DNA from 4 places in the Bifidobacterium sp. KRGSERBCFTRI genome. Region 1 is predicted to be linked to each of the others. Evidence: riboswitches for the same ligand, from Rfam matches in the RefSeq annotation. Region 1 holds a riboswitch; each other region holds the start of a gene.
The links. A riboswitch is a leader RNA that binds a small molecule or an ion and turns the genes downstream of it on or off. The one in region 1 is predicted to bind thiamine pyrophosphate.
Positions count from the first base shown of each region.

Region 2: another riboswitch for thiamine pyrophosphate. It lies ahead of OGI63_RS11460 (hydroxyethylthiazole kinase); the one in region 1 lies ahead of OGI63_RS10775 (hydroxyethylthiazole kinase).
Region 3: another riboswitch for thiamine pyrophosphate. It lies ahead of thiS (sulfur carrier protein ThiS); the one in region 1 lies ahead of OGI63_RS10775 (hydroxyethylthiazole kinase).
Region 4: another riboswitch for thiamine pyrophosphate. It lies ahead of OGI63_RS09680 (ABC transporter permease); the one in region 1 lies ahead of OGI63_RS10775 (hydroxyethylthiazole kinase).

Region 1 covers NZ_CP109653.1:2,485,351-2,492,810, forward strand. Annotated here, with positions in the region: gene dusB (tRNA dihydrouridine synthase DusB) at 136-1,389, opposite strand; gene OGI63_RS10770 (glycine--tRNA ligase) at 1,520-2,995, opposite strand; TPP riboswitch at 3,148-3,248, shown strand; gene OGI63_RS10775 (hydroxyethylthiazole kinase) at 3,237-4,148, shown strand; gene thiD (bifunctional hydroxymethylpyrimidine kinase/phosphomethylpyrimidine kinase) at 4,201-5,751, shown strand; gene OGI63_RS10785 (MTH1187 family thiamine-binding protein) at 5,840-6,208, shown strand; gene OGI63_RS10790 (LacI family DNA-binding transcriptional regulator) at 6,282-7,340, shown strand.
Region 2 covers NZ_CP109653.1:2,641,912-2,649,371, reverse strand. Annotated here, with positions in the region: partial or broken gene OGI63_RS11480 (LacI family DNA-binding transcriptional regulator) at 1-583, opposite strand, end outside; gene OGI63_RS11475 (MTH1187 family thiamine-binding protein) at 686-1,051, opposite strand; gene thiD (bifunctional hydroxymethylpyrimidine kinase/phosphomethylpyrimidine kinase) at 1,140-1,982, opposite strand; partial or broken gene OGI63_RS11465 (thiamine phosphate synthase) at 2,117-2,866, opposite strand; gene OGI63_RS11460 (hydroxyethylthiazole kinase) at 3,010-3,894, opposite strand; TPP riboswitch at 3,885-3,998, opposite strand; gene OGI63_RS11455 (MerR family transcriptional regulator) at 4,176-4,619, opposite strand; gene OGI63_RS11450 (aldo/keto reductase) at 4,847-5,722, shown strand; gene OGI63_RS11445 (flavodoxin) at 5,719-5,991, shown strand; gene OGI63_RS11440 (DUF4230 domain-containing protein) at 6,345-7,022, shown strand; gene OGI63_RS11435 (DUF4230 domain-containing protein) at 7,009-7,460, shown strand, end outside.
Region 3 covers NZ_CP109653.1:378,058-385,517, reverse strand. Annotated here, with positions in the region: gene OGI63_RS01555 (ABC transporter ATP-binding protein) at 1-1,282, opposite strand, end outside; gene OGI63_RS01550 (ABC transporter ATP-binding protein) at 1,294-3,045, opposite strand; gene OGI63_RS01545 (MarR family winged helix-turn-helix transcriptional regulator) at 3,172-3,663, opposite strand; gene OGI63_RS01540 (aldo/keto reductase) at 3,847-4,869, opposite strand; TPP riboswitch at 4,974-5,077, shown strand; gene thiS (sulfur carrier protein ThiS) at 5,306-5,500, shown strand; gene thiF (sulfur carrier protein ThiS adenylyltransferase ThiF) at 5,553-6,266, shown strand; gene OGI63_RS01525 (thiazole synthase) at 6,417-7,331, shown strand.
Region 4 covers NZ_CP109653.1:2,221,294-2,228,753, reverse strand. Annotated here, with positions in the region: gene mfd (transcription-repair coupling factor) at 1-548, shown strand, start outside; gene OGI63_RS09690 (ABC transporter ATP-binding protein) at 720-1,418, opposite strand; gene OGI63_RS09685 (ABC transporter substrate-binding protein) at 1,591-2,556, opposite strand; gene OGI63_RS09680 (ABC transporter permease) at 2,649-3,557, opposite strand; TPP riboswitch at 3,545-3,682, opposite strand; gene eno (phosphopyruvate hydratase) at 3,835-5,127, shown strand; gene OGI63_RS09670 (FtsB family cell division protein) at 5,225-5,797, shown strand; gene OGI63_RS09665 (DUF501 domain-containing protein) at 5,869-6,477, shown strand; gene OGI63_RS09660 (Ppx/GppA phosphatase family protein) at 6,517-7,460, shown strand, end outside.

The DNA of each region.
Region 1 (7,460 bases):
TACACAACTGTACCGCAGATGGGTGAGAAAACAGGCCTCCCTCCACTGGCCAAGGCCAATCCGCTCACCCTCCTCTTTACATTCCTCGTAGACACCGTAGACCCGATTTCCGAAAGTTTTCTTAAAACGTGTCGCTCAGTAGCTCGCATCCATCGGGTCGTCGCCGAACAGTCGCTCGCGCTCCTCGTGGGTCGTGGTCCGCGAATCGAGCCAACCATATGGCAAATGCACCTTCTTCGCAAAGCGAACACGACCCCTCGGCTGGTCCACCACCCGTTCAGGATACTCGATGTTCGGGTCAAGCGCGTCCACCTGCTCACGAACATCCTTCAAACTCTCGCATTCCATGAACGCGCGCCTGGTGGAGCCCCCCACCGGGAACCCTTTCAGGTACCATGCGACATGCTTACGCAGGTCGTGCACAGCCATCCGCTCGTCACCATCGTAGAACTCGGTGAGCAGCTCGGCATGGCGCATGATGATGCGCCCCACCTCGCCGAGGGTGGGGTTGATACGCACGTCGCTGCCGGCGAAGGCGTTGCCTATATTGCCGAAGAGCCATGGCCGCCCTTGGCACCCGCGACCGATCGCCACTCCGGCACACCCGGTTTCGTTCACCATCGCGATGGCGTCCTCGGCACCCCAGATGTCGCCGTTGCCGAACACCGGTATGTCGAGCGTGCTCACGAGCTCACCGATCCGGCACCAATCCGAATGACCGCCATAGTATTCGGCAGTGGTGCGGGCATGCAGGGTCACTGCGCTGCACCCCTCCTCCTGAGCTATGCGCCCGGCTTCGAGGAAGGTCTCATGCTCATGGTCCAGCCCCACGCGGATCTTCGCGGTCACCGGAATGTTCGCCGGCTCGCACACCGCAACTACGCGCTGGACAATCTCGGTGAACAGATCCGTTTTCCATGGCAAGGCCGATCCTCCACCACGCCGGGTGACTTTGGGAACCGGGCACCCGAAATTGAGATCGAGATGATCCATCATGCCGTTGTCCACCAGGAACCGCGCCGCTTGTTCCATAATCGACGGGTTCACGCCATACAGCTGCAGCGATCTGATGCGCTCGCTCGGTGCGAACCTGCACAACCTGAGCGCCTTCGGATTGCGCTCGACCAGCGCGCGTGCAGTGACCATCTCGGCCACGTAAAGGCCGTCGGGCCCATATTCCTCGCACAGCACACGGAACGGCCAGTTCGTCACACCTGCCATCGGGGAGAGCATGACCGGAGTGTTCACCATGACATCGCCGAGCCTGATCGGTGCCAACGGACCGGCCAAAACCGGTTCAAGCCGTGCACCGGCATCTGCGCAATCCTTGGCATCTGGGCTTGCCTCGCGTTGCCGGGATGTGTTCAGTATCGTCTCCTGCTCGCTCATATCCCCTCGTTCATGTGTCCGAATTGTACAGAGTATCGTATGAATTATTCGCACGCTCGCCTCGTACGCAAAATCGCCTGCGTCCCGCAATCTCAGGCATACGGGGCGCAGGCGATTGATGCATGGCAGATCAGTACAAACCGCCGGCCTCGGCGATATGCACGGTCTCGGGCCATTCGGCGCCACCCATCGACACCGGTTTGAGCGGCACACGTGTACGTTTGTCGTTGATGCGCTTGGCCACGTAGTCGGCAACCTGGGTGAGCGCCACGCGCTCCTGCTGCATCGTGTCACGCTCGCGAATCGTCACGGCCTGGTCATCAAGAGTGTCGAAGTCGACGGTGATGCACAGCGGGGTGCCGATCTCGTCCTGTCGACGATAGCGGCGGCCGATCGCACCGGATTCGTCGTAGTCGATCATCCAGTCATTGAGACGCAGATCCTGCGCGAGGTCCTGGGCCACCGACTGCAGTTCCGGCTTCTTGCTCAACGGTAGCACCGCGGCCTTGACGGGAGCGAGACGCGGGTCGAGACGCAGCACCGTGCGCTTGTCTACGCCGCCCTTGGTGTTCGGGGCCTCGTCAACGTCGTAGGCATCCACAAGGAAGGCCATGAGCGAACGCGACAGACCGGCTGCAGGCTCGATGACGTACGGAATGTACTTCTCGCCGGTGGCCTGGTTGAAGTAGCTCAGGTCCTCGCCGGAATGCTTGGCATGGGCGCCGAGATCGAAATCGGTACGGTTGGCCACGCCCTCGAGCTCACCCCAATCGGAGCCCTGGAAGCCGAAGCGGTATTCGATGTCGACGGTGCGCTTCGAATAGTGTGCGAGCTTTTCCTTCGGATGCTCGTAATGGCGCAGATTCTCGGGGTTCACACCGAGGTCGATGTACCACTGTGTGCGGGCGTTGATCCAGTACTGATGCCAGTCCTCATCGGTGCCCGGCTCAACGAAGAACTCCATCTCCATCTGCTCGAACTCGCGGGTACGGAAGATGAAGTTGCCTGGCGTGATCTCGTTGCGGAAGCTCTTGCCGGTGTTGGCGATGCCGAACGGCGGCTTGGAGCGCGACGAGGTCATCACGTTCTTGAAGTCCACGAAGATGCCCTGTGCCGTCTCCGGTCGCAGATAATGGAGGCTGTTCTCATCTTCCACAGGACCGAGGTGCGTACGCAGCATCATGTTGAAGTCACGGGGTTCGGTCCAATTGCCGCGGGTGCCGCAGTCCGGGCACACGATGTCCTTGAGGCCATTCGGGGGCAGCTGGTCGTTGTGCTTCTCGGCATACGACTCCTCGAGCTTGTCGGCGCGATGACGCTTGTGGCAGGTGAGGCATTCGATAAGTGGATCGTTGAACACCGACACGTGGCCGGAGGCGACCCACACCTCGGACGGCAGGATGATCGACGTGTCGACGCCCACGACATCTGGTCGGGTGACGACCATCGAGCGCCACCATTCGCGCTTGATGTTGTCTTTGAGCGCCACGCCGAGCGGCCCGTAGTCCCACGCAGAGCGGGTGCCACCGTAGATCTCGCCGGCCGGGAACACGAAGCCGCGACGCTTGGCGAGGGAGACAACTTCATCGATTTTGGAATTAGCCACAATGCACCTTCTGGTTTGAACGGTTTGGGGTCTTATACAAGGCTTCACCCTACCGTTGGCGGCTGACACGCAGGGAGCCCGTTCCGGTGCCCATGTGGGGTGATGACACGCATGAGCACAGCAGGCGTCGAGAGTGTTCAATACGTTTGGAATACACATGTCAGGGGAGCTGATAGAGCTGAGAGTGGCTTCGCGCCTAACCCTTCGAACCTGTTGGCTAGCACCAGAGTAGGGAGTACAGATGACCACAGCGTCGACCACGCCGAATTCCGACACATCCAATCTACACGAGGTCGCACCAGACGACCCCATTCGTGAGCGTATACGCCAGGCGGCGCAGAATGTTCGCGAGCAGACCCCGCTTGCGCAGTCATTCACCAATTTCGTCACCATTAATCTGGTGGCCAATGCGCAGCTCGCCGCGGGGGGCACCGCCGCCATGAGCTTCCTTCCCAACGATGTGACCTCGTTGGCCTCTTCGTGCGGTGCCACATACATCAACGTGGGCACGCTGCTGCCGTTCTACCGCGATGCACTGCAGGAGATCTCGGAGCATCTGAGCCGCCATGGCTGCAAGTGGGTGCTCGACCCGGTGGCAGCCGGCGTTGGCGTCGCGCGCACCGAGATCCTCAAGGGGTTCAAGGATTACCCTCCCACCGTCATCCGCGCCAACGCATCGGAGGCACTGGTGTTGCACGACATGTGGCAACTGGGCGATGCAGCCGGAACGGATGAGCACAATGGGCCCGCAGGCGTGGAGGCCGCCGACAGTGTGGATGCCGCCATCACCGCGGCCACCGATCTGGCGGCGTATCTGGCGCTCCACTCCCCCACCCACACGGGGGCCGTCGCGGTCTCCGGCGAGGTCGATCTCGTCACCGACGGACGACTCGTCTACCGACTTCCCGGTGGAAGCGCGATGATGACGAAGATCACCGGTGCCGGGTGCTCGCTTGGGGGTGTCACGGCCACCTATCTTGCAGTGGCCGATCCACTGGTGGCATCACTGGCCGCCTCGATGCTCTACAACGTATCTTCCGGAGCCGCCGAACGAGCATCGCATGGGCCGGGATCGTTCCAAACCGCGTTCCTCGACGCTCTGTGGAACGTTACGCCGGAGGAAATCGCCTCCGCACCGCTCTATTTGGCCTAGAATCTGCCATGGCACGGCATGCCGGCACACAACAAACGAATCAGGTGACACAATGAACTCGTTCCCATACCCATCCATGCGCGACCGTTTCGACCTGCGCTTCTATTTCGTGGTCGGCCCCGACGATTGCGGCAACCGGCCGATTCTCGACGTCGTGGCCAAGGCCCTCGACGGAGGCGCCAGTTTCATCCAGCTGCGCGCCAAAACCCAGGATGTCGCCGAGATCGTCTCCCTGGCGAACGACATCGCCGAAGAGATCGCAGGCCATCACGTGGAGCACTCGGTGGCCTTTGTGGTCGACGACCGGGTCGATGCCGCGCTCGAGGCCCGTGCCAAGGGCATCAAGGTCGACGGGGTGCACATAGGTCAGGACGACCTCGATCCAGTGGTGGCACGAAAGCTGCTTGGACCTGACGCGATCATTGGACTGTCGGCGAAAACCGTCGACGAAGTGCGCGAAGCCAACCATCTGCCCGAAGGCACCATCGACTACATAGGAGCCGGCCCACTGCACATGACGGCCACGAAGCCCGAGAGCATGATCGTCGACGAAAATGGCGATATCACCACGCTGAACGTCTCCTCCATCGACGAAATGCGCACGATGAGCAAGTATCCGCTCATCGTGGGCGGTGGCGTGAAAGCCGACGACATTCCCATGCTCGCCAAGACGAAGGCCGACGGCTGGTTCGTCGTATCCGCCATTGCCGGCGCCACCGACCCGGAGCAGGCCACTCGCCGTCTGGTCGATGACTGGACCGCCATTCGCGGCGACGAGAAGCCCCGGTACACCGGACGCAAGCCTGCTGCAACCAAGCTGCCGGCCGTGCTCACGATCGCCACAACCGACTCCTCCGGCGGTGCCGGCATTCCCGCCGACCTCAAGACGATGCTCGCCAATGATGTATTCGGCGAATGCGTGGTGGCGGGCATCACGGCGCAGAACACGACCGGCGTGCAGGCCATCGCCGCCGTGGACCCCAGCATCGTGGGCGCCCAGATCGATTCGGTTTTCGACGATATTCGACCCACCGCCGTGAAGATCGGCGTCATCGTGGGCGTTGAATCTGTGAAAACCGTCGCCCGCAAACTCAGGGACCACCAGGCCACGAACATCGTGGTCGACCCGGTCATGGTGGCCACAAGTGGGTCGAGTCTTGCCGCGGACGACACAATCGCCGAGGAAATCAGCAGTCTCTTCCCGATTGCCACGGTGATCACCCCGAATATTCCTGAGGCACAGGTGCTGGCCCAGATGCCGATCGGCAACCAGGCCGACATGGAGACCGCGGCCGTCCAACTCGCCAAGGACTATGGCACCTGCGTGCTGGTCAAAGGCGGCCATGGCGTGAAGGACGCCGACGACGTGCTCGCATTCCCGACCGGTGCCGTCACGTGGTTCGAGGGGGAACGCATCGCCAACGACAACACGCACGGCACCGGCTGCACGCTGTCGTCCGCAATTGCCTCGTATCTCGCCCAAGGCGAGGACCTCGAAGACGCCGTACGCGACGCCAAGGCATACCTGAGCGGAGCTCTGCGCGCGAATCTTAACCTCGGCAAAGGTCACGGTCCGATGGACCATGCCTGGGCGATGCACTGAGCAGAAGGCAATCTGAAATTCCATAGCTGTGTGGCTGAGCGATGAACAGACATGCCCGGTCGCACGCCTGCGACAAAGGAGAAGACACATGAACAGCCCTGATCGCAATGCGGTGCGGCAGGAAGTGCCCGTGGACGAGCACGGCAAACCGATCATCAACACGGTGGCGGCAGTGGCGATCGCCCCCAGCGGTGTCGGCGCCGAGCTGAGCGAATACGTGGCGGAAGCGGTGGAGGTGATCCGCGAATCCGGATTGCCGAACGAGACGAACGCCATGTTCACGAACATCGAGGGAAACCTTGACGATGTGCTCAAAGCGGTGCGCGACGCCACGGTGAAACTCGCCGAACAGGGATACCGCACCGGCGTGACGCTCAAGCTCGACATTCGCCCGGGCTTCTCAGGGCAGATCAGCGAAAAGCAGCAGCTCGTGGACGAGATACTCACCAAGCGGTAAGCGGCACGGAATATGTGGGTGTGCCGTCGGTATGTCATGTGCATATTCGGCATAGGACGTATAAGGTGGAATCATGACGACGATGAAGGAAATCGCACAAGCGGCCGGAGTCTCCGTCTCCTCGGTCTCGCTCGTGCTCAATGGGCGTGATTCGGGGCGCATCAATCCGCAGCTTGCGAACCGCATACGCGAAACCGCAGAGCGAATGGGGTACCAGCCCAATGTGCTGGCCCGCTCCCTACGCACCAACCGGACGTATATGATCGGGTTCATCAGCGTCGAAGTGGCCACCACGCCATATGCGGGCGGTATGATCCAAGGTGCACAGGACGCCTTGAGCTCGCTTGGCTACATGCTCCTCACCGTGAACGGAGACACCGAACAGGCCCTGGAAAGCGAGATCCGCGCTCTGAAACGCTACGGTGTGGATGGCTTCCTGTATTCCGCGATGTCGAACCGCGTGATGACGGTGCCCAAATCACTCGCCAAGTTCCCTCTGGTGCTCGTCGACGCCGCAGAGGAGACCAATCGCTTCCCGTCCATCGAACCGGACGAGTTCCGCATCGGCTATGACGCCACCACCAGACTCATCGAAGCCGGATGCTCCCGCATAGCGTATGTGGGATGCGCCGAACCCATGGTGGCACAGACCGGCAGGCTCGCCGGTTACCGACAGGCCCTGATGGACCACGGCAGGGGCTTCGACGAACGACTGCAATGCGACGTGCTCAACAACGGGCCGGCACTACGTGCCGTGGAAGCGTTATTCGACACCGAGCAGCCCAACGGATTCTTCTGCTTCAACGACGCACGCGCCTGGTATGTATACGAGACGGCGGCACGACATGGACTGGCCGTCGGACGCGACATCTCGGTGGTCGGCGTGGACAACCATCGCGTATTTGCCGAGACACTCGAGCCGCAACTCACCACCATCGAACTGCCCCACTACGAGATGGGCTACTGGGCCGCGAACAAGCTCGTGTCGATGATCGAGAACCGCCCGCTCAATGAAGGCGATTGGCCCCATACGACCGCGGTGATGCCTCTGCTTGACACGCCATCGCCGGTGAAGGTGCACTGCACGCTGATCGAGAAGGGATCGGTGCGCGACACGCCGACGACCGCGTGACGCATGGTCACTGCGGCAGCAAAGAATTCGTCAAACGATTGACATTAAGGCTTCAGGAAATATGGTGGTTTTATGGAGAAGAAGTCAATCGTTTGATGTCAATCGATTTACACTCTATTC
Region 2 (7,460 bases), 160 kb from region 1:
CGACCGTCCTGCGCGATCATGTTTTCCGCGCAACCCACGTACGCGATACGTTTGCAATCGGCCTGCAGCAACCGTATCGTGGCGTCATAGCGATCATGAACTCGTCGGGCTCGACGCTGGGAACCTTGTTCTCATAATCGGTGGCGTCCACCATCACCACGGGATAATCGCTCAACGATTCAGGCACATGCGCGATGCGGTTCGACATCTTCGAATAGAAGAATCCATCCACGCCGTATCGTTTCAACGTGGCGATTTCGTTCTCCTCGCTCGCCTTGCCGTCGGTGCTGACTGTGAACAGCATGTAGCCGTAGGCACTGGCCGCATCCTGCGCGCCCAGAATGATGCCGCCTGCGTATGGTGTGGTGGCAACTTCCTCGCTGATGAAGCCGAGGATTCGGGTTTTGTTGGTACGCAGGCTTCGCGCCAACGGATTGATCTTGTACCCGAGCTCGGTCGCTTTGTTGCGTACGAGTTTGGCGAGCGCGGGATTTACCCTGCCTTCGTCGCGTCCGTTGAGCACCAGGGATACAGTGGAGATGGATACCCCCGTTTGTTCGGCGATTTCCTTCATTGTCGTCATAATCGCAACACTATACCCAAATAAACGCGAAAAGCGCGCTTTTGCCAAGAAAAAGCGCGCTTTTTTACATGGAATGGTTTCGTTTCACCACTGTAAAGGGGGTTATTTCGACAGAATCTCGTTTACCAGTTCCTGCTTGGCGTGGATCTGTCCTTCGAAACCGGGGCGGATGTCGAGACGGATCACCACGTCGGTGCGGTATCCCTGGCCGGCGAGCTTCATGGTAGCGTCGCGGATCACCTTGAGCACATCGTCGATGTCTCCTTCGATGTTGGTGAACATGGCGTTCGTCTCGTTCGGCAGGCCGGATTCACGGATCACATCCACGGCCTGCGCCACGTACGTGGACTTCTCCGGGCTGGCGCCGGCGGGGGAGATGGCTACTGCGGCAAGCGTGTTGATATACGGTTTGCCGGTTTCCGGATTGACGGGCACTTCCTGCTTTTCTGCGTTGCGATCGAGCGTCATGATTACCTTTCTCAGCGTTGTCTCGTGTGTTTTCGTGCGATTACTTGTTGTACTGTTCCAACGGTTGCCGTGGTTCGCGTGGCTTGGCTCAACGCCACTTCCACGCGTGGTCCATCGGACCGGAACCATGTCCAAGATCGAGCTGCGCTTCCAAAGCGCCGGTCAGGTACAGCTTGGCATGGTCGACGGCCGTCGGCAGCGCCTCGCCAAGAGCCAAATGGCTGGCGATGGCGGAAGACAGTGTGCAGCCGGTGCCGTGCGTGTTCGGGTTGTTGATGCGACGGGAACGGAACCAGGTGATCTTGCCATCCGGCTCGACAAGCACGTCACTCGCGTCATGCGTGCCGTGGCCGCCCTTGACGAGCACCGCGCAGCCGAAATGGCCGGCGAGCAGATGACCTGCGGTCACCATGTCGTTCTCGGTGGAGATGGATTCGCCGTTCTCATAGTCGATTGCGCCCGCACCCTGCTCTACGGCCAAGTCGCACAGTACCTGGGTCTCCGGCATGTTCGGCGTGATCACAGTGGCCAGCGGGAACAGTTTGGACGTCAGCGCCGCGATGGCATCATCCTCGATGAGCTTCGCGCCGGACGTGGCCACCATCACCGGGTCGAGCACCACGTTCTTCGCGTTGTGCGCGGTCAGACGGTCGGCGATCACGGTGATGAGCTCGGCGCTGGACACCATGCCAATCTTCACCGCCACCGGCGGAATGTCTTCGAACACCGCGTCGATCTGCGCCGCAAGCATTTCCGGGGGAGTGTTGGTGACCATCGTCACGCCGGTGGTGTTCTGCGCGGTCAGCGCCGCGATCGCGGTCATGCCGAACACGCCGTTGGCGAGCATGGTCTTCAAATCCGCCTGAATGCCGGCACCGCCGGACGAATCCGATCCTGCGATGCTCAATACCGGTGGCAATGTGCTGGTCATGGTAACTCTCCTTATTAGGCTCACTGATTCATTGATTATCTTCACTGAGCTCACTGATACAGTGTAGAACCACCTTTGCGGAACTTCTCGCTCATCTCAGCGGGCTTGTCGATTTCCTGTACGACGGACTACTTCACACGCGGCGCATAGCCGTGCTTCGCGTCGCCGCGCACCGCCTTCCAGCGCGTCACCATTTCGCGGGTGGCCGCTTCCGGATCGTCGGCACCGGCGATCGCGGACACCACGAACCAGCCGGCCGCCTTCGAACGGGCCAGCATCTCCATATCGTCGGCATGTACGCCGCCGCCGACCACTACCGGGAACTCGCTCGCCGCGCAAATCGCGTTGATCTGTTCCTCGTCAAGCGTGTGCCCGGAACCGTCGTTGCCGCCCACGGAAGCCTCCGGCTTGGTGGTGGACACATGTAGCGGGCCGGCGCCGATGTAGTCGATGCAGCCGCTCGGCAGCTCGTTGATAAGCTTCACCAGACTTTCGGTCTCGGCGGACAGGCCCACGATGGCATCCTCGCCGAGCAGCGCGCGAGCCTCCTGCGGTTCCATATCGGTCTGGCCGATATGCACGCCATCCACCTTGATGCCCTTGTCGCGCGCCTGCCACACCACATCCACGCGGTCGTCGATCACAAACGCCACGGAATCGGACTTGCCGCTGTTCTTGATGACCTGCGCGATATCGCGGGCCATTTCGGTGATATCCTTCGCATCCGCGTTCTTGGCGCGCAATTGGATGAACGTCGCGCCCCCACGCAACGCGTCATCCACCACATCCGTCACCGGCCGGCCCTTGCAATCCTGCGGACCGACCACGAAATACGCGCTCATATCAAAGCAGTCGCGCATCGAGGCGAATGGATAATTATTCATTGGTCTCCCCTTTGTTGTTCTTTGGGTAAGTGCTCCAGAAGAAGTCTTGTTATTTTCCGTTTATTTTCCGTCGCACCGCACTGAACGTATATATTCCGTATATACGATTGCGATGGTGCGAAACCATCCACGGAACGTTGCGGTCAGTTGGTTTCGATGATGTCGGACGCGGCCACCTGGTCGGCGGTGACGTTCCACAGCGCGTCGAGCAGCGCCACCTGGAACGAACCGGGGCCATCGGATTTGACTTCGGCGATTTCGGACGCACGATCATACAGCAGCGACGCGGCAAGGGCGGCGACCAGCGGCTCGGCCACGGCAAGATACGTTGCGGTCACGCCGCCGAGCGAACAGCCGGCGCCGGTGATCTTCGTCATCATCGCGCTGCCTCCGGGCAGGCGGAACGTGCGCTCGCCGTCGGTCACCAGATCAACCGCGCCGGACACCGCGACCGCGCCTGCTCCAACGGGGGAGCGCTTCGCCAGATGGCGGGCGAGACGCTTGGCCGCGTCGACCGCGGCATCGACCTCATCGACGGCTTCCACGCCGGCGGGACGGGTCGCGGGCGTGGTGCTGTCGGCGTCGGCGAGTCCCCACATCGCGTCGAGCGCGATGATCTCGCTGGCGTTGCCGCGCACGATGGTCGGCGGAACGTCACGGAACGATTCGAGGATGGCGGTGCGTGTCTCGCCGATGCCGGCCGCGACCGGATCGAGCACCCAGGTTTTGCCGTTCTCATGTAGCTTGCGCGCGATCTCGGGCAGCGCGTTCTTGAAGAACGGCAGCAACGTTCCCACGTTGATGTAATTGGATCCTGCGATTTCGGCGGTGGCGATCACGTCATCCGGCAGATAGCTCATGGCCGCGGTGCCGCCCGCGGCGAGCTGCGCGTTGGCCACCAGATTGATGGTTACGAAATTGGTGAACGACTGCGCCAATGGTGTCTGCCCGCGCACGTCCGTGACGGCTTGTTTGATGGCGGCACGCAATGTGCCGAGTGCGTCATTGGTGGATGGGTCATCGCTCATGATCTGCTCCCTACGTTGGTCCTAACCAACAGGTTCAAAGGGTCAGGCGTTCATGCCTATCTCAGCTTGATGGACTTGGACATCAAGCACCCCCGCATGTTTACAACAGTGGTTAATCTATCTGCGTCCCTTGACAGGCGCGATTCCGTAGGTGATTTTGGGCTTCCGTAGGTGGTTGCTGCCGGATAAGCATCGGCGAGATGCCTGGAATTAGGCGTTTGCTCGTGTCCGGATTCGAAGCTGACCGCCTACGGAACGCAAAAATCACCTACGGAACGCAGTCAGTCGCTTTGCGTCGTGTCGATGACGTTGCTGCAGTATGCCGTCCTGCCGGCAGTCACGTCGGCGTAGAAGCGCTGTTTTTCATCGATGTATGCGATGGCTTTACGCAGTTCCTCCAGTTGCGTCTCCAGATGCTCGCGTTTTTCGGCAAGGATTTCCTGACGTTCCGGTATCGATGACTCACCTTTAAGACAGAGTTGCGTGTAGTGCCGCATCTCCTTGATGCCCAGACCGCAGCGTTTGAGGCATGTCAGGCCGTTGATCCATGCGATGCATCGCTCGTCGAAGACGCGTCGGTTGTTCTGGTCTCGTTTGAGACCGGGCACGAGTCCTGAATTGCAATAGAACTTCAATGCTTCGTAATTCATGCCGGTTAGTTTGCAGGCCTGCTTCATCGTATAGGTTTTCATGTTCTTATGGAGTGGCACTGCCGTGATTGCCATACGTGGCTCCTTTCGGACGCTGCGCGGCAGGACGTTCGGCGGGTGCCGCCGGATGGGGTCGGGCTTGAGGCGCATTGTTCTTTTTGTTTGTACCTATCATGTCACATTTCCGGTTATTAATACCGGTAGATAGTACCGGCGTGCCGTAATTTGACCGGTAGCAGCTACCGGATTTTATCGTGGGGGTCAGAACGGCATACATGCCGGCACTGAATACCGACGAATTTATGGAAGGAAAAACAGTGGAATACGTGAAACTTGCCAACGGTATTGAGATTCCGAAGATCGGATACGGCGTCTTCCAGATCAGCAAGGACGATGCTCCTCGCTGCGTGCGCGAGGCCATCGAGACCGGGTACCGCCATATCGACACCGCACAGTCGTACTTCAACGAGGCCGAAGTCGGCCAAGGAATCAAGGATTCCGGTATCGATCGTAAGGATCTGTTCCTCACTACCAAGATCTGGATCAGCAATTACGGCTATGAGAACACGCTGAGGTCCGTCGATGTGTCCTTGAAGAAGCTTGGCACCGACTATCTCGATCTGGTGTTACTGCACCAGCCGTTTTCCGATACCTACGGCGCGTGGCGTGCACTCGAAAAGCTCTACAAGGACGGCGTGATCCGCGCCATCGGCGTGAGTAACTTCTATCCGGATCGTCTGGCCGATATGGTCGCCTTCAATGAGATCGCCCCGATGGTCGATCAGGTCGAGACTAATCCGCTCAACCAGCAGATCGAAGCTCGCAAGAACATGGTCAAGCGGGGCGTGGCTCAGGAAGCATGGGCTCCGTTCGGGGAGGGCATGCAGAACATGTTCTCCAATCCCACCCTGGCCAGGATCGGCGAGGCGCATGGCAAGTCCGTCGCGCAGGTGATCCTGCGTTGGCTCACCCAGCGCGACATCGTTGCTCTGCCCAAGTCCACGCACAAGGAGCGCATGGAAGAAAACCTGAACATTTTCGATTTCCGGCTCTCCGACAGCGAGATGGCAACCATCGCGGGCCTTGACACCAAGACCAGCATGTTCTTTCGCCACGACACCCCTGAGGCGGTCGACCGCTTCGTCGGTTATGTCAAGGAACGTGCCGGCCGCGAATGATTCCGGTCCATGACATGGTCGGTGCCGGCAGCACTGTGTATCTGGGCTTCCCGATTTGGTGGATGGCACCTGTTTGGCTGGTGAACGATTCCGTCAAATCCAACGATTTCGCAGGTAAGACGATCATTCCGTTCTGCACTTCCGCCAGCTCCGATATCGGCAACAGTGCATCCACGCTCCAGAAAATGGCAGGCAGCGGTACATGGCTTACCGGGCACCGTTTCTCGGAATCTGTTTCCGAGAAGGACGTGACCGATTGGCTGATTTAGTCCAAAAACGGTATCGCCGAATAGCGAAGACATGGGGCGACCATTGTACGTTCGGCTGCAGCATTTCGTGTGCTGAATAGCAGGTCGCCTCTTCCACGCTCTTTTGAGTATCCCATCCGAATGTTTAAGCCGGCGTGGAAGTAGTAAGTGGTATGTGTGCTGTCCTGCCTTGCAGGAAGACATGGCGGGCATTTTCATTATGATGAAACGTCATCAAATATCGGATTATTTCCGATAATCATTCCACGAGATGGGCTTCCCCGTATTATTTCCTGAGACGTTTGTGACGTCCCTATGTATTTGCGTGCGGGGATAGAATTGTTGACGGAAGAGAACCGTGAAAGGAATGTGCGTTGGCGAGAAATGACGGGAGTCGAAGGAGGCGGGGCGGTCTTTGCGATAGGTTGTTCGGCGATCTCAGTGCAAAAAAGTTGCGTAAGGTGTTGTTTGGCGCTGTTGCGGCAATTGTCACTGTTGCAGTTGTCCTGTTTGTGTGGAACGGTGTCGTTAAACCTGTTTTTGACAATGCAAGGACCGAATCTACCATCAGTGTGGAAAGCCAGTTGCAGGCGGCTGTGAATATCGACGATCTATCGACCGCGAAATTCCATTATGGCGGTGTTGCTGTAAAGAAAGACAATGCTGGTAAGGACAAGTGGCATGTTGCATATGAGGCGACGGTGACTGCTGGCGTCAAGATGAGCGATATCACGTTCGAAGTGGACGATACCGCGAAGACCGTCACTCCGATTCTGCCGAAGCCGACTATTGGGGACGTCGTGGTTGATAGCGGCAGCCTCGACTTTTTCGAGAACAATCCGTCCGTTGAAATTGATGAGGTGATCAAGCTTTGCAAGCAGGATGCGCAACAGGAAACCAAGACAAACGGAGACATTATTTCTATTGCTGCCAGCAATCTTGAACAAACTGTGGATGCGTTGACCAAGGATCTCGTGGAAGCAAAAGGATACAAATTGCAGAAGGCCGAGACCGTAAAGCTCACTAAGGAGACCGCGCATGCTGACGAATAATCGTTCCATGAAACGTGCGATTGCCGCATTATGTGTTGCTACGCTTGCATGTTCTGCTGTAGGGTGCGGCGAGGAAAAGAAAGAAGCTATCCCAACTTTCTCGAATGCCACGTATATCGCACAGATGGCCACATTAAAATGTTATTACCACAACACGGCCAAGCTCAGTCATGAGGGATCGTGGTTTTTCAATAATGGCTACAAACGTATGTGGATGGAATACAGTGGCATCGTGAAGTACGGTATTGATGCCGATAAAGTAACAATTAGTCCAGATGCCAACGGTCATAAAGTAATCATTACCGTGCCTCCAGCTCACGTGTTGGATGATCCGGACGTAAATGAGAAGTCGTTCAGCAAACCGCTGGTGAGCACTGGTTTCGCCACTTCGATTACCGCCGAAGAGAAAACGGAAATGTTTGATAAGGCCCAGCAAAG
Region 3 (7,460 bases), 1.3 Mb from region 1:
CGGAAATCTCGTAGAAGCGCATCAGCAGGTTCACCATCGTGGTCTTGCCGGCGCCGGTCGGGCCGACGATGGCCACCTTCTGGCCGGCCTTCACGGACGCGGAGAAGTCGTTGATGATGGTCTTGTCCGCATCGTAGCCGAAGCGCACGTGGCTGAATTCCACGTCGCCGCGCACCGGCTGCGGCTTGCCGTCCGCACCGACGCCGAGCAGCGCCTGCTTGCCGGTTTCGTCGGACAGTTCCGGCTCCTCAAGGAAGCCGAAGACGCGTTCGGATGCGGCCGCGCAGCGCTGCAGGTTCTGGAACGCCTGCGCGAACTGGGACAGCGGCTGCGTGAACAGGCGGATATACATCATGAACGCCACGATCACGCCGAATTCGATATTGCCGTCCATGGCGAGCGCCGCGCCGACCACGCACACCACCACGTAGCCGAAGTTGCCGACGAAGTTCATAATCGGCATCATCAGGCCGGACAGGAACTGGCTTTTCCAGCCGGACACGTACAGGTCGTTGTTGTACTTCTCGAACTGCTCGATGGAGCGTTCCTCGCCGCAGAACGCCTTGACCACGGTGTGGCCGGTGTACATTTCCTCGACGTGGCCGTTGACGTCGCCGAGCGCCACCTGCTGGCGGGTGAAGTACTTCTGCGACACCTTCATGATCACGCCCATGATGATCAGGCCGAGCAGCGCGGAGCCGATGGCGCACAGCGTCATGGTCACGTTGTTGTAGAACATCATGATGAGCGCGCCGAAGAACAGCGTGATCGAAGTGATCAGCGAGCCGACCGACTGGCCGAGCGTCTGTCCGATCGCGTCGACGTCGTTGGTGATGCGGCTCAGCACGTCGCCGTAGCTGACTTTGTCGAAATATTTCAGCGGCAGGCGATTGATTTTCTGGCTGATCGCCTCACGCAGCTGCTGTGCCGTGCGTTGCGTGACGTTGGCCATCAGCCAGCTTTGCAGGTAGCTCAGCAGCGCGTACCCGACGTACAGCGCGACGAGCAGCCATGCGATGCGCGACACCGCGTCCATATCGATCGAATTCATGACGGGCTTGCCGTGCACCATGGCCGGCAGACCCTTCGTGATCTCGTTGGTCATGTCCTTGAGCTTGTCCGGGCCGATGATCTGGCACACCGTGCCGGCAGCGCCCAGAACCAGCGCGAGAATCATCACCGGAATGTACCGGCTGCAGAATTTCACGAGCTTCTTCATCACTCCGCCGAAGTCCTTCGGCTTTTCCACGGCCCCACGGCCGCGTCCCATTCCTCTTGGCATGTCTCCCCCTTTCAGCGCTTCAGTTCGTCTTCGCTCAACTGCGATTCGGCGATCTGCCGATACACTTCGCACGTGTCGAGCAGTTCCTCGTGCGTGCCCTGGCCGACCACTTTGCCGTCGTCGAGCACGATGATGCGGTCGGCATTCATGATGGTGCCGATGCGCTGCGCGACGATGAGTTTCGTGGAATCCTTCGCTTCCTTTTCGAGCGCGTCACGTACGGCACGGTCGGTTTTGAAGTCGAGCGCGGAGAAGGAATCGTCGAAGATCAGGATTTCCGGATGACGGTAGACGGCGCGTGCGATCGACAGACGCTGCTTCTGCCCGCCCGAAACGTTGGAACCGCCCTGCGAAATGCCGGAATCGTACTTCTTCTGCTTTTTGTCGATGAATTCCGTCGCCTGCGCGACGTCGCATGCGCGGCGCACGGTGTCGTCGTCGCGGTCCGTATCTCCGTACGCGACGTTGCTGGCGATCGTTCCCTTGAACAGGAACGACTGCTGCGGCACGTAGCCGATCTTGTCGCGCAACGCCTTCAGCTTGTAGTCGCGCACGTTGACGCCGTCGACGAGCACCTCGCCTTGCGTGGCGTCGTAGAAACGCGGCACGAGGTTGATGAGGGACGATTTGCCGGAGCCGGTCGAGCCGATGAACGCCACCGTCTGACCCTTCTTCGCCTTGAAATTGACGCCTTCGAGCATGGCGTGACGCGAGTCGGGGTAGGCGAAGCTCACATTGCGGAATTCGATTTCGCCTTCCTCGCCCGGCTTGCCCGCGTCCTGCGTGCCGTCGGTGACCATCGGCTCGGTGTCGATGACTTCGAGCACGCGCTGCGCGGACACGTCGGCGCGCGGCCAGAGCACGAACACCATGCTCAGCAGCAGGAAGCTCATGATGACCTGGATGGAGTAGCTGGAGAACACCACCATGTTGGAGAAGGTGGTGAGCTTGTCGACGGCTTCGGCAGCGTCGATGAGGTACGCGCCGATCCAGTAGACGGCGAGCATCAGGCCGTTCATGATGGTGTTCATCAACGGCATCATGATGGCCATGGCACGGTTGGTGAACAGCTGGGTTTCGGTGAGTTCCTTGTTGGCTTCGGTGAACTTGGCTTCCTGATAGTCCTCGGCGTTGTACGCGCGCACCACGCGCAGGCCGGTGAGGTTCTCGCGCGCCACGAGGTTGATGTTGTCGGTCAGGCGCTGCATGGCCTTGAACTTCGGCATGACGAAGTGCATGAGCACGGCGATGACCACCAGCAGGATGGCCACGGCGATGCCGGTTGCGAGCGTCCAATCGAAGCCCTTTCCTGCGATCTTGCACACGGCCCACACGGCCATGATCGGCGCTTTGACGATCATCATGAGGCCCATGGTGATGAACATCTGGATCTGCGTGATGTCGTTCGTGGAGCGGGTGATGAGCGACGCGGTGGAGAAACGGTTCATTTCCGCCGGTCCGAAGCTTTCCACCTTGTTGAATTCAAGCGAACGCAGGCGCTGGCTGAACGAGGCGCCCACGCGCGCGGCGATGAAGCCGGTGACGACGGCGCAGGCCGCCGATCCGAGCGAGACGAGCAGCATTTTGCCGCCGGCCACCCAGATGTCGTGCATTTCGCTGCCGGGGGTTTCGACGAGCTGCGTGATGTCGGCCATGTAGTCCGGCAGGGTCAGGTCAAGCCAGATCTGACCGACGATGCTGACCAGCGCGACGAGCATCTGACCGATCTCCGCTTTGGAGAGGTATCGTACGATGCGAAGCATGCTTGGTTCCTTCTCTTGTTTTGTGTTTTGCTTGTTTTCTTACGATTAGTTTTTGCGATTTTTCGCGGTTTTTGCGATTACTGGATTGCGATTACTTACACTGTGAATTATTTACAGCGTAAGATACTACGCGTCTTCCTGTGCGTTTCCTGAGAACGCGGCTTTGACCTCGTCCGCCGTGGGGCGCGGTTTGCCGGGCATGCACAGCGACATGTACGTGGTGAATTCCTCGGTGAGCTCAACGAATTCGCGCGCGCGTCGCTCCCCCATTTGCGAGAAGATCCAGCAGATCGCCTCGCGCATGCTTTCGCGCTGACGTTCGGCGCGCTCCCTGCCGGCTTCGGTAAGGTTCACGTGCACCACACGGCGATCGTCAGGGTCGGATTCGCGCGTGATCTGGCCTTTTTTCTCCAGTGCGGACAACAGTGCAGACACGCGTCCGGTGGTGGTTTTCATTGAAGAGGCGAGCTGCGATGGCGTCAGCGGGCCTTTCCTATAGAGTTCCTGCACGGCGAAGGGTTCGCCCTTCGCGCCTTTCACCATCTCCTGCTGCATGCGCGAGCGTTTGTCCCATGTGTTGGTCGCCAATTCGTGGAACAGTTCCTCTTCAAAGCCCACGCGGCACCTCCTTCCGTCGCAATCGCCGTCATAATATCTTACAGTGTAAACATTTTACAGTGTAAGTTATTCCCAGGGCGATTTTGCAGCGAGCAAGCTACAGAAGGCACGAAAAAGGCCGCGGCCCGAATCGCGATTATTGTGCGGAATCGGGCGCGGCCAATCGTACGTATTGCGCGGAATTCAGCCGCGACGGGCGTCGACGGAGGCGTTCAGCATCGCCAGCTCATCCTGCGTGAGCGTCAGTTCGGTGGCGGCGAAGGAATCGTTGATTTCCTGCGGATTGCGGGCGCTGGGGATGGTGAACAACCGCTCGTAGCGGCTCAGTTCCCAGGCGAGCACCACGCGCTGGTAGGAGCAGCCGTGGTTGCCGGCGACCGTGCGGAACGGGTCGTACGCGCGCTGGTCGAACGCGTCGAGGAAGCCGCCGAGGGGGCTCCAGCACACGAACGCGAGTCCAAGTTCCGCGCAGTGCTCCATCGTATGCTCAGGGTCGGGGTGCGAGGGCGAGAACTGGTTCTGCACGGCGATCAGCTTGTCGCCGAGAATCTCGCGGGCGATGTCGATCTGCGCGTTGTCCACGCGGGAAATGCCCGCGTACCGGATCACGCCCTCGTTAAGCAGCTGCTTCAGCGCGCCGACCTGGTCCTCATAAGCCACTTCCGGGTCCGGTCCGTGCGAATACAACAGGTCGAGCGTATCGACGCCCAAGTGCAGCGCGGATTCCTTGGCGTCACGAATCATGGTTTCGGGGCGCGAATCCGCCATCCACCCGTATTGACTGCCCGCCGCCTGCAAATGCTGGCGTTCCCCGCCAGGCCGACGACTGCAGCCCTCGGAATCCCGCCCCTGAGTGTCCGATTCTGGCGAATCGGACACAGGAGCAACAAAAGCGGGGATCTCCATGGTGCGTCGATAGCCAGTTTTCGTGGCGACCAGCACTTCATCTCGGGGGCCATTCCACGAAGCGAGCGCATCACGCACCAACTTTTCGCCGTACCCCAAATCTTTCGCAGTGCCAGTGCCAGGCTCGCTCGGCAGATAATACGACCAAGCCGTATCCAAATAGCGAACACCCGCGTCCAAACCGGCATGAATCGTACGAATCGCAGTATCGCGATCCGGACGCCCCTCAATCGCCAAAGCCATCGTTCCCATGCCGAGCCGAGGAATCGTAAATCCTGCCAACTCACCGTTCATCATCATCTTCCCCTTCCTTGCAAGCACGCAGCCGATTCGCACATGTTCACATCAAGACTAACCCAACGTGAACCGGCGCAAGCTTGTCGGGCGCCTGCGCGAAGATAAAGGCACAACCGAACGGGAGCCGAAAGGCTGAGAGGGAGCTCATACAGCTTCGACCGAGGACTTGATGCGGGTAATGCCGCCGTAAGGAGACGGGTTGTTCGCGCCGCAAGGCGTATCTCATCTTCCGTTCGCGATAACCGAATATCGCGTGATTAGGGTCACGGAGGGGCGCACCACCTCATAGGGTACGGTTCCTTCGGCGACCCTTTTTTCGTACCAACCGTGAATGTCCGATTCACCGGAAGCAGACGCTCGGAAGCCCACAAAGCAGTTCTGAACGTCCGTTTCGGCGGGAACGGCACTCGTGGGGCCTGACATACAGAAGGGAACCGAAATGATCATCAACGGCAAGGAAGAGGACGTCGCCACGCCGATCACCGTGGCCGAACTAGTGGAGCAGCGCGGTCTGCGCGCCGACCGCGTGGCCGTGGAGCTCAACGGCGAGATCGTGCCGCGCGCCCAGCGTGCGCAGACGCAGCTCAAGGGCACCGACACGTTGGAAATCGTCACGTTCGTGCAGGGCGGCTGAGCACAGCAGCGAAACAAACCATACGAACGGAAACGAGAATACGAGAACAACCATGACTTTTGAACCATCCGCATCGCAGGCGCAGATCGACGCCCGCCAGCACGCTTTCGACAACCAGCCCGACCCGGCCACCTTGGTCAGCCGCGAGGAGATCCGCGCAGCCCTGCTCGACCGTCACACGGCCGCCACACAGGACAAGCTCGACGCGGCGCACGTGGCCATCTGCGGCTGCGGCGGCCTCGGCTCCACCATCGCGGTGGCGCTGACCCGCATCGGCGTCGGCCACCTGCACTTGATCGACTTCGACCGCGTGGATATGACGAACCTGAATCGCCAGCAGTATTTCCTGAAGGACCTCGGCCAGTACAAGACGGAGGCGCTGCGCAGCAATCTGCGCCAAATCAACCCGTTCACGGACATCACCATCGACACCGTCAAGGTGACCGACGAGAACGTGCCGACGCTGTTCGAAAACGAGGACATCATCTGCGAGGCGTTCGACGTGCCGGAAAACAAGACGATGCTCGTCAACGCGGTGCTGGAGAATCTGCCGGGCAAGAAGCTCGTCAGCGCGTCCGGCATGGCCGGCTTCCGCAGCTCCAACCTGGTGAGCACGCGTCGCGTTTCGAAGAACTTCTACTTCTGTGGCGATGGCGAGACGGCTCCGGTACCGGGTGCCGGCCTGATGGCGCCGCGCGTGGGCGTGGTCGCCTGCCACGAAGCGAACATGATCACGCGACTGATCCTCGGCGAGGAAGACGCCTGACGCACTGCTACGTTACTCCACTGCCGTAATCGAAATTTTTATTGCGATTACAAACGCACGTTGCACACAACACAACAGCGACGCAACGGCAACACAACAGCAGCACAGCAATCGCAACAACAACAAACACCCCAACGAAAGGAACCGACGATGAGCACCGAAAACACCATCACCACCGCAGCCGCCGACGTCGCGGCCGCACCGAACGCCACGCTCGACGAGCTGGTCGGCACCACCACGAACACGGCGATCCTGCCGGAGCCGGACGCTCATGCGTACGACGAGATCGCCACCGGCGACGCCGACCCGCTGATCCTCGGCGGGCACAAGTTCACGAGCCGTTTCATCCTCGGTTCCGGCCGTTACGACCTGAACCTCATCAAGGCGACCATCGAGAACGCGGGCACGCAGATCGTCACCATGGCGCTGCGCCGCTGCCGCACCACCGAAAACAACCTGCTCGACTACATTCCGAAGGGCATCACCATGCTGCCGAACACGTCCGGCGCACGCAATGCAGAGGAAGCGGTGCGTATTGCCCGTCTCGCGCGCGAAGTGTGCCAGACGGACTTCGTGAAGGTGGAGATCGAGCATGAGGCGAAGTATCTGCTGCCCGACAATGAGGAAACCATCAAAGCCACGAAACAGCTGGCAAAAGAAGGCTTCGTGGTCATGCCGTACATGTTCCCCGATCCGATTGCGGCGAAGCGTCTTGAAGACGCAGGTGCGGCTTGCGTGATGCCGCTTGGCGCGATGATCGGCTCGAATAAGGGTCTGCGTGCACGCGATTTCATTGAAGTGATTATCAAGAATTCCAATGTTCCGGTGATTATCGACGCTGGTATTGGCCGTCCGAGCCAGGCTGCGGAAGCCATGGAAATGGGCGCGGACGCGGTGATGGCATACACGGCCATCGCTTCCGCCGGCAATATTCCGCTGATGGCACGCGCGTTCAAGAAGGCGATCGAAGCTGGTCGTGAAGCGTATTTGTCTGGCTTGGGCAAGGTTACGGAAGATCATGCCGTGCCGTCCAGCCCAACGAACGAGGCCGACTACATCGGCTGATTCGCGTCGGTTTCGTACGATTCGTGCACTAACGTTTCGCACTGTTTTATTGCGATTACACGACGAGGGTCGGTGGAGACGCACATTTTCGCAAGGTTTCCACCGACCCTCTTTCGTCAGATGCGCGGC
Region 4 (7,460 bases), 260 kb from region 1:
GCGTGGGCTTCGACCTCTATGTGCGTATGGTGAGCGAGGCGATCGAGGATTACAAGGATCCGGAACGCACGGAACCGGTTGCGGTCACCATCGACCTGCCGATCGAGGCATCGATACCCGTGGACTACATCGGTTCCGACAAGCTGCGGCTGGAGGTCTACCGCAAACTGGCCGGTGCCCGCAGCGAGAAGGATCTGAACGAGTTGCGCGACGAACTGACCGACCGCTACGGCAAGCCGCCAAAGGTGTTCGAATCATTGTTCGACGTGGCGCGTCTTCGTGAAAAGGCACGCGCGCTTGGCATCAGCGAGATCATCGGCCAGGGCAGGAAGCTGCGCATCTCGAAGATCGACCCTGCCGAATCGGTGCAGCTGCGCATCTCGCGCATCTACCCAGGTGCCCAATACCGGCCCATGTTGAACGCGTACACCATACCCACGCCGTTCGAAGGTTCGATGGGTTCCGGTCCGATGGAATCGGATGAGGTGCTGCGTTGGACCGAGCAGCTCCTCGACGATCTAGCGTGGTCTGCAAAGCCTGTGAAGTAGCGGCGGAAGGGTTTGGATGGGTGGGGCCTGAGCGGGGCGTCGTTTCGTCGAGGTGTCTGCATGGCGGGGCTTCGCTACGCCGGCAGCACGCTCCTCAACGGCGCCTCGCTCAGGCCCCACCCATCCAAACCCATCGAATCTCTCCGCAGACACGCGCACGCACAGACGGTGTTATTCGTGAAGCGCGTCGTGCAGTCGACGTTCTAATGCGGCGAAATCAGAAGGCCGGTTGTCTGTGTCCACTTCGGTGCGATCGATACGGAGTTCCTCGCGGATTGTGCCGTTTCGCAGCACGAGCACACGATCCGACAGACGCAGGGCCTCGCCGATGTCATGTGTGACCATGATGGTGGCGAACCCGTGTTCGTTCCGCAATCTGAGCAACAAATCCTGCATGTCCCAACGGGTGAGGGCATCCAAAGCCCCGAATGGCTCATCGAGCAGCAGCAGGTTCGGCTGACGAACTAATGCGCGGGCGAGCGAGACCCGTTGCATCTGACCGCCGGAAAGCGTGTGGGGCAGCACATCAGCCATGTCCGGCAACTGCACGTGCCGCAACGCGAGCAGGGCCGCCTCCTTGCGGAACTTGCGCCTGGTGTCAATCCCCAATGTGATGTTGTCCCATACCTTGAGCCAGGGCACGAGACGGGCATCCTGAAAGCCGAAGGCGTACTCGCCGGAAACATCGATGCGCCCCGAATCCGGCGGAACCAGCCCGGCGATCATGCGCAACAACGTTGATTTGCCGCATCCCGAGCGTCCGATGAGCGACACGAATTCGCCTTGGCGAATCGTGAGGGTCACATTGCGAAGCACGGGGCGCCCGTCGAACATCTTGGACGCCGAGTCCATGTTCACAACTGGTGCCATGGAAACACTCCCTTTCCAATTCGAACAACCTGCATATGCCGGAGGCTGTGGGGGAGCCGGCCGGGAAGCATTGCTGAGGAGCGTGCTGCCGACGCAGCGGAGCCGCGCCATGCAGACACCTCGACGAAGCAAGGCTTCCCGGCCGGCTCCCCCACAACCTCCGATGAGGCAATCAGGCCGAGCAATCCATTGACGCCGCCTGCAAGTCCGGCATTGCGTCAATGAATCCGAAATCGACATACTCCTGCGCCTGGGATTCCAGCATCTTCAATCCCTCTGCATCAATCGGCTTGATCACCGGCACATTGAACCTTGCGATCTGTTCGGTCACGTCATCGGATGCGCCGAATTCCCGGTATGCGTCGGTGATGATCGACGGCGTGGCCTGCGCCACGTCGGATTCCCTGACGAGCGCCCGATACATCGCTTTCACCGCTTCGGGGTGCTTGGTGGCGAAATCCTTCGACACCATATGAATCGAGACGTTCTTATTCCCGTATTCCGTTGCGTTCACGAGCAGTTTCGCGCCCGGGGTCGCCATTGCGGCGGCCAGATTCTGGTCGAAGGAACTCAATGCGTCGATCTGTCCCGAAGTGAAAGCCGCCTGGAAATTGGAGGGGCTCATCTCGACGATGTTCACCCTGCCTACATCGAGTCCGTCATGCTCGAATGCCTTGTGCAGCACGTAATCGCCGGTGCCGCCGCGTTTTATGATCGCAACGTTCCTGCCGTAGAGGTCTTCAAGTGAGTTCACCCCAGATTTCGGCGAGGCCACGATTCCTTGCGAATCACCGGTGTAATACTCGATCGCGAAGGCCACCCACGGTTGGCCTTGCGCCACGAAGTTGATGTACGAGCCGGTGCCGGTGCTCGTGGCATCGGCATTGCCCGACAGCACTGCTGAGTATGCATCCGTCGGGTTGTATGGGCCGGTGAATTTGACGTTGGTGTGCTGCATCGTCTCGTCAAGAAAGTCTTCGCCGCGTACGGTGGTCAGGTAATTCGCGGTCGACAGATAGGCCACGCGCATGGTCGTGGAGGAATCCGCGGCATTCGGTTCGCCGCAGGCCGAGCATGACAGTGAGAGCAACGCTGCGCATGCGGCGGACGTGAATCTGAGCATGGTGGATCGTGACATGATTCTCCTTGTTTGGGTGCATATGGGTGTACCCATATGTCTCATGGGATTGGTCATTGTAAGGGTGAACCTGATTGCCGCTATATGGAGTATCAGTGTGCGCATGGAACGACGAGCCGTTCCAATGCACCCACCAGCCATTCGCTGAACAGCCCCAGGAATGCATAGAGCACAATGCACAGCACCATCTGGTCGGTCCGGTAGAACTGCTGGGAACGCGAGAGAATGTAGCCGATGCCTGCCGAGGAATTCACCGTCTCGCAGGTCACCAACGCGATCCAAGACACGGTGAGTGCGAACCTCAGCCCCGTCATGAAGCGCGGGAGCGTGCCCCGCAGCAGGATCTTCGCGAACACGGTGCGTTTGGGCAGGTGGTATGCCTGCGCCAATTCGAGCAGTTTCGGATCGATGCCGCGCACGCCGTCGCGCACATTCACATAGATCAGCGCAAACGCGCCGATGGCGATCAATGCCACCTTCATCGTCTCCCCAATGCCCAACAGCACGATGAGCAGTGGGGAGAGCGCCGGGAACGGCACGGCCCTGAGCATGTGTATGGGCTTGTCCATGATTGCATGGCCAATGGTGCTTGACCCTGCGATGATGCCGGCTGGCACCGCCGTCACGACACCCAGGGCCACGCCGAGAGACACTCTGTAGAGGCTTACGCCTATGGATGGCAGCAACAGCCCCTCGCTGTGCAACGCAAGGAGCGCCTGCCACACTTCGCCGGGGGAGGGCAGTGAACGGTTGTGCGCCGGTCCTCCGGTGGCCAAGGCCCACGCGAGCACGATGAGCACCGTGGAAGCCCACAGCGCGCAGAAGCGGGGTGCGCGGCCATGATGCCACGGAATGAATCGCGTGCCGATCCGGCTCGCAGTCTTGGTATGTTCGGCTGCGGGCACGGCGTATGCGGCGGAGCGTGCCGGTGCACCGGTCGTGCCCATCGAACTGGCATCCCGGTAAGGGTTCCCGGACTCGTTCGTTGCAGACTGGGTCATGACATTCCCTTCGATAGCATTGTCTATGTCAGGTTCAACGAGTGTGATCTCAGCCCAGCCGACCCGCTTTGGCGTCGCTTCCAGCATGTTTGAAGGTCATGGCCCGGGCACCCCGTGTCGCTGTTCACGTTGTCGGAAGGCTCGGACAATACGCGTGTCGCAGTCGAAAAGAGTCGTGGGAGCGCTCACATTTTTTCTGATCCGCTCCCGCCAATCGTCCAACAATCTCATTACGCTGGAAACTGTCATCACAACCTATGCACATTAAGGAGAAGTTGTGGCAGCAATTGAAAGCGTGTACGCACGCCAGATTCTTGATTCCCGCGGCAACCCGACCGTTGAGGTCGTGCTCGACACCGATGACGGTGCTCGCGGCCTGGGTCTCGTTCCCTCCGGCGCCTCCACCGGCGAAGCCGAGGCTTGGGAGCGTCGCGATGGCGACAAGTCCGTCTATCAGGGCAAGGGTGTCCTCGGTGCCGTCAAGGCGGTGAACGAGGAGATCGCCCCGAAGGTCATCGGCATGGACGCCACCGACCAGCGCGCACTCGATGACCTGATGATCGAGCTCGACGGCACCCCGAACAAGGGCCGTCTGGGCGCCAACGCCATCCTCGGTGTCTCCCTCGCCGCCCTTTATGCGGCCGCCGAGAGCGCCGAACTGCCGCTGTACCGCTATATCGGCGGCACCAACGGCCATGTTCTCCCGGTTCCGAACATGAACATCATGAACGGCGGCGCACACGCTGACTTCGCCACCGACATCCAGGAGTACATGATCTCCCCGTACGGCTTCCAGACCTACTCCGAGGCTCTGCAGGCCGGCGTCGAGGTGTACCACACCCTCAAGAACGTGCTGAAGAAGCAGGGTCTGGCCACCGGTCTCGGCGATGAGGGCGGCTTCGCTCCGAAGATGAAGACCAACGAGGATTCCCTCAAGTACATCATGGACGCCATCTCCGCCGCCGGCTATGAGCCGGGCAAGCAGATCGGCATCGCCCTCGATGTCGCCTCCTCCGAGTTCTACAACAAGGAGACCGGCAAGTACCACTTCGATGGTGAGGACCGTGATTCCGAGTACATGCTCGACTTCTACGAGAAGCTCGTCGACCAGTTCCCGATCGTCTCCATCGAGGATCCGTTCCAGGAGGAAGGCTGGGAAGACTGGGCCAAGATCACCAAGGCCCTTGGCGACCGCCTGCAGTTCGTCGGCGACGATCTGTTCGTCACCAACCCGGTGCGTCTGAAGAAGGGCATCGATATGGGCGCCGGCAACTCCCTGCTGGTCAAGCTCAACCAGATTGGCACCGTTTCCGAGACCCTCGACGCCATCGAGCTGGCCACGAAGAACGGCTTCACCTCCATGGTCTCCCATCGTTCGGGCGAGACGCCGGACACCACGATCTCCGATCTCGCCGTCGCCAAGAACACCGGCCAGATCAAGACCGGCGCCCCGGCACGTGGCGAGCGCATCGCCAAGTACAACCGCCTGCTCGAGATTGAGGAAGAGCTCGGTTCGACCGCCGAATACGCTGGCTACAGCGCATTCAAGGCATGCCGGAAGTACATGTGATTCGAAACGCATTCTGGTTTGACCGGGTGACCCGTCCTTAGGGACCTTATTCGCTAATACCCGCCGCACGTCGAATGCGGCGGGTATTTTCGTTCCTATGAGCAAGCGGCCACATGTTTCGAAACCACAGTCTGCGCCCTCCTCGTCCAAGAAGGAGCGGACGCACACGAAGGGAGCGAACACCGGCCCCATCGCATTCTTCATCGCACTGTTCGTCATCGCGGTGGGCTCCATCCAGATCATCTCCGCATTCCACACGTATGCGATCAATCTGAGCGAGCTGAACTCGCTCAAGAAGCAGGAAGCCGTGCTCGCGGCGCAGAAGAAGGATCTCGAAAACGACATCGCCCGCTGGGACGACCCTGCATACGTAACCGCCCAGGCCAGGGAACGGCTCGGGTATGTGTTCCCAGGGGAGCAGGCGATCAAGGTGGAGCATCCCGAGGCGGTGAGCGGCGAACAGCCGAAGTCCGATGCCAATGCGAACACGGAAACGGGCCAATCGAACCTGCCCTGGTACAGTGAGCTCGCCTATTCGTTCAAGGAATCGGATGCCAGAAAACCCGATGCCACCAATAATGGCAACACCGCCGAATCGCGGCAACAGAATGACCCTGATGCCACCGCGGGCACCGATGCCCCGCAGGATGGCGGTTCGGCAGGGCAGTAGCGCATTCGACATACCCACACACCATGCGGGCGATGGCCCGTTCGATTCCCTGACCAAGATCGGAAGGAAGCATGAGCAAAGAAGGCCGGAACGCCAACGGCATAGAGACATTGGCCGCAGAGACATTGCAGCGGGTCATGGAGCACCCGGCGACGCAGAATGACATCGCCACCGTCGAGACCCAGCTTGGCAGGTATCCGCGTGGCATGGTGGCTGTCGGAGCACGTTGCGTCGGGGACGGCACCCCGCTGGTGGTGATCACAGGGCCTGTATTGCCCGGTGGCATTCCATTCCCCACGACCATGTACCTGACCAGTCCGGAGGCGGTGAAGGCCGTATCGCATCTGGAAGCCGATGGACTCATGAGACAATACAACGAAATGCTTGCCGACGATACCAATCTGCGTGCTCAATACGAGAGGGCGCATGCCGCGTACCTGGCATTCCGCCACGGTCTTGCCGAACGGCTGAATGAGAGTGAGGAGCACATCGAAGGTATAAGCGCCGGTGGCATGCCGGTGCGTGTGAAGTGTTTGCACGCCTTGGTGGCACAGTCGCTGGTCATGGGCCCCGGCGTCAACCCGATCGGCGATATGGCATTGGAACGCATGCGCAATGAGTTCGATCCGACGGTATGCCGATGTGTGCGGGCGCAATCCGACGGACAAGAGACACGCTGACGGCATCGGCCGTATGCGTGACTCGAGAGGGAGGTAGAGATGACTGCAGTGACAGTGGCCGGAATCGATTGCGGAACCAATTCGATTAGACTCAAAATCGCGCGGGTCGACGAGCATGGGGTCACTGACGTCGTGCCGCGAATGCTGCGCGTGGTGCGCTTGGGGCAGGGTGTCGACGAGACTCACCGCTTCTCCGATGAGGCTTTGGAACGCACCTATGCCGCCGTTCGCGAATTCAAGGACGTTCTTGATGAGCATGCGGTGGACGCCATTCGCTTCGTGGCCACTTCCGCCACACGCGATGCCGACAATCGCGAGGAATTCGAGAACACGGTGGAATCCATTCTGGGAGTCCGCCCCGAGGTGATCTCGGGCACCGAGGAAGCGGACCTGAGTTTCCTGGCAGCCAGCAGTGCCATTTCATCGCTGCCTGACGTCGAGGCCCCATATCTGGTGGTCGATCTGGGTGGTGGTTCATGTGAGCTGGTGCTTGGTGGCGATGGCGATACGCTTCCAGCTACGAAGGTGCAGGCGGCGTTCTCGATGAACATTGGCTCGGTGCGTATGACCGAACGCCATCTTCATCACGATCCGCCGACCGAGCAGGAGATCGACGAAGCAGTTCATGACATCGACAGGCATATCACCGAGGCATTCCGACATGTGCCTGCCGGCAGGACGCATACGATAGTCGGTGTCTCCGGCACCGTGACCACGATGACGGCACTCGCCATGGGACTGACCGAATACAATCATGTGGCTGTGGACGGTGTGCGCATGGACTTCGAAACCGCGTTCGCCGTCGATGATCGGTTCCTCAATATGACCCGTGCGGAACGTGCCACTCATAAGACCATCCATCCTGGACGTATCGACGTTGTCGGCGGCGGCGCGCTGGTGTGGAACCGTGTGCTTGCCCGCGTGGCCGAGGCTGCATTGCTCGACCACGGCCAGCACATCGATTCCTACGTGGCCAGCGAGCA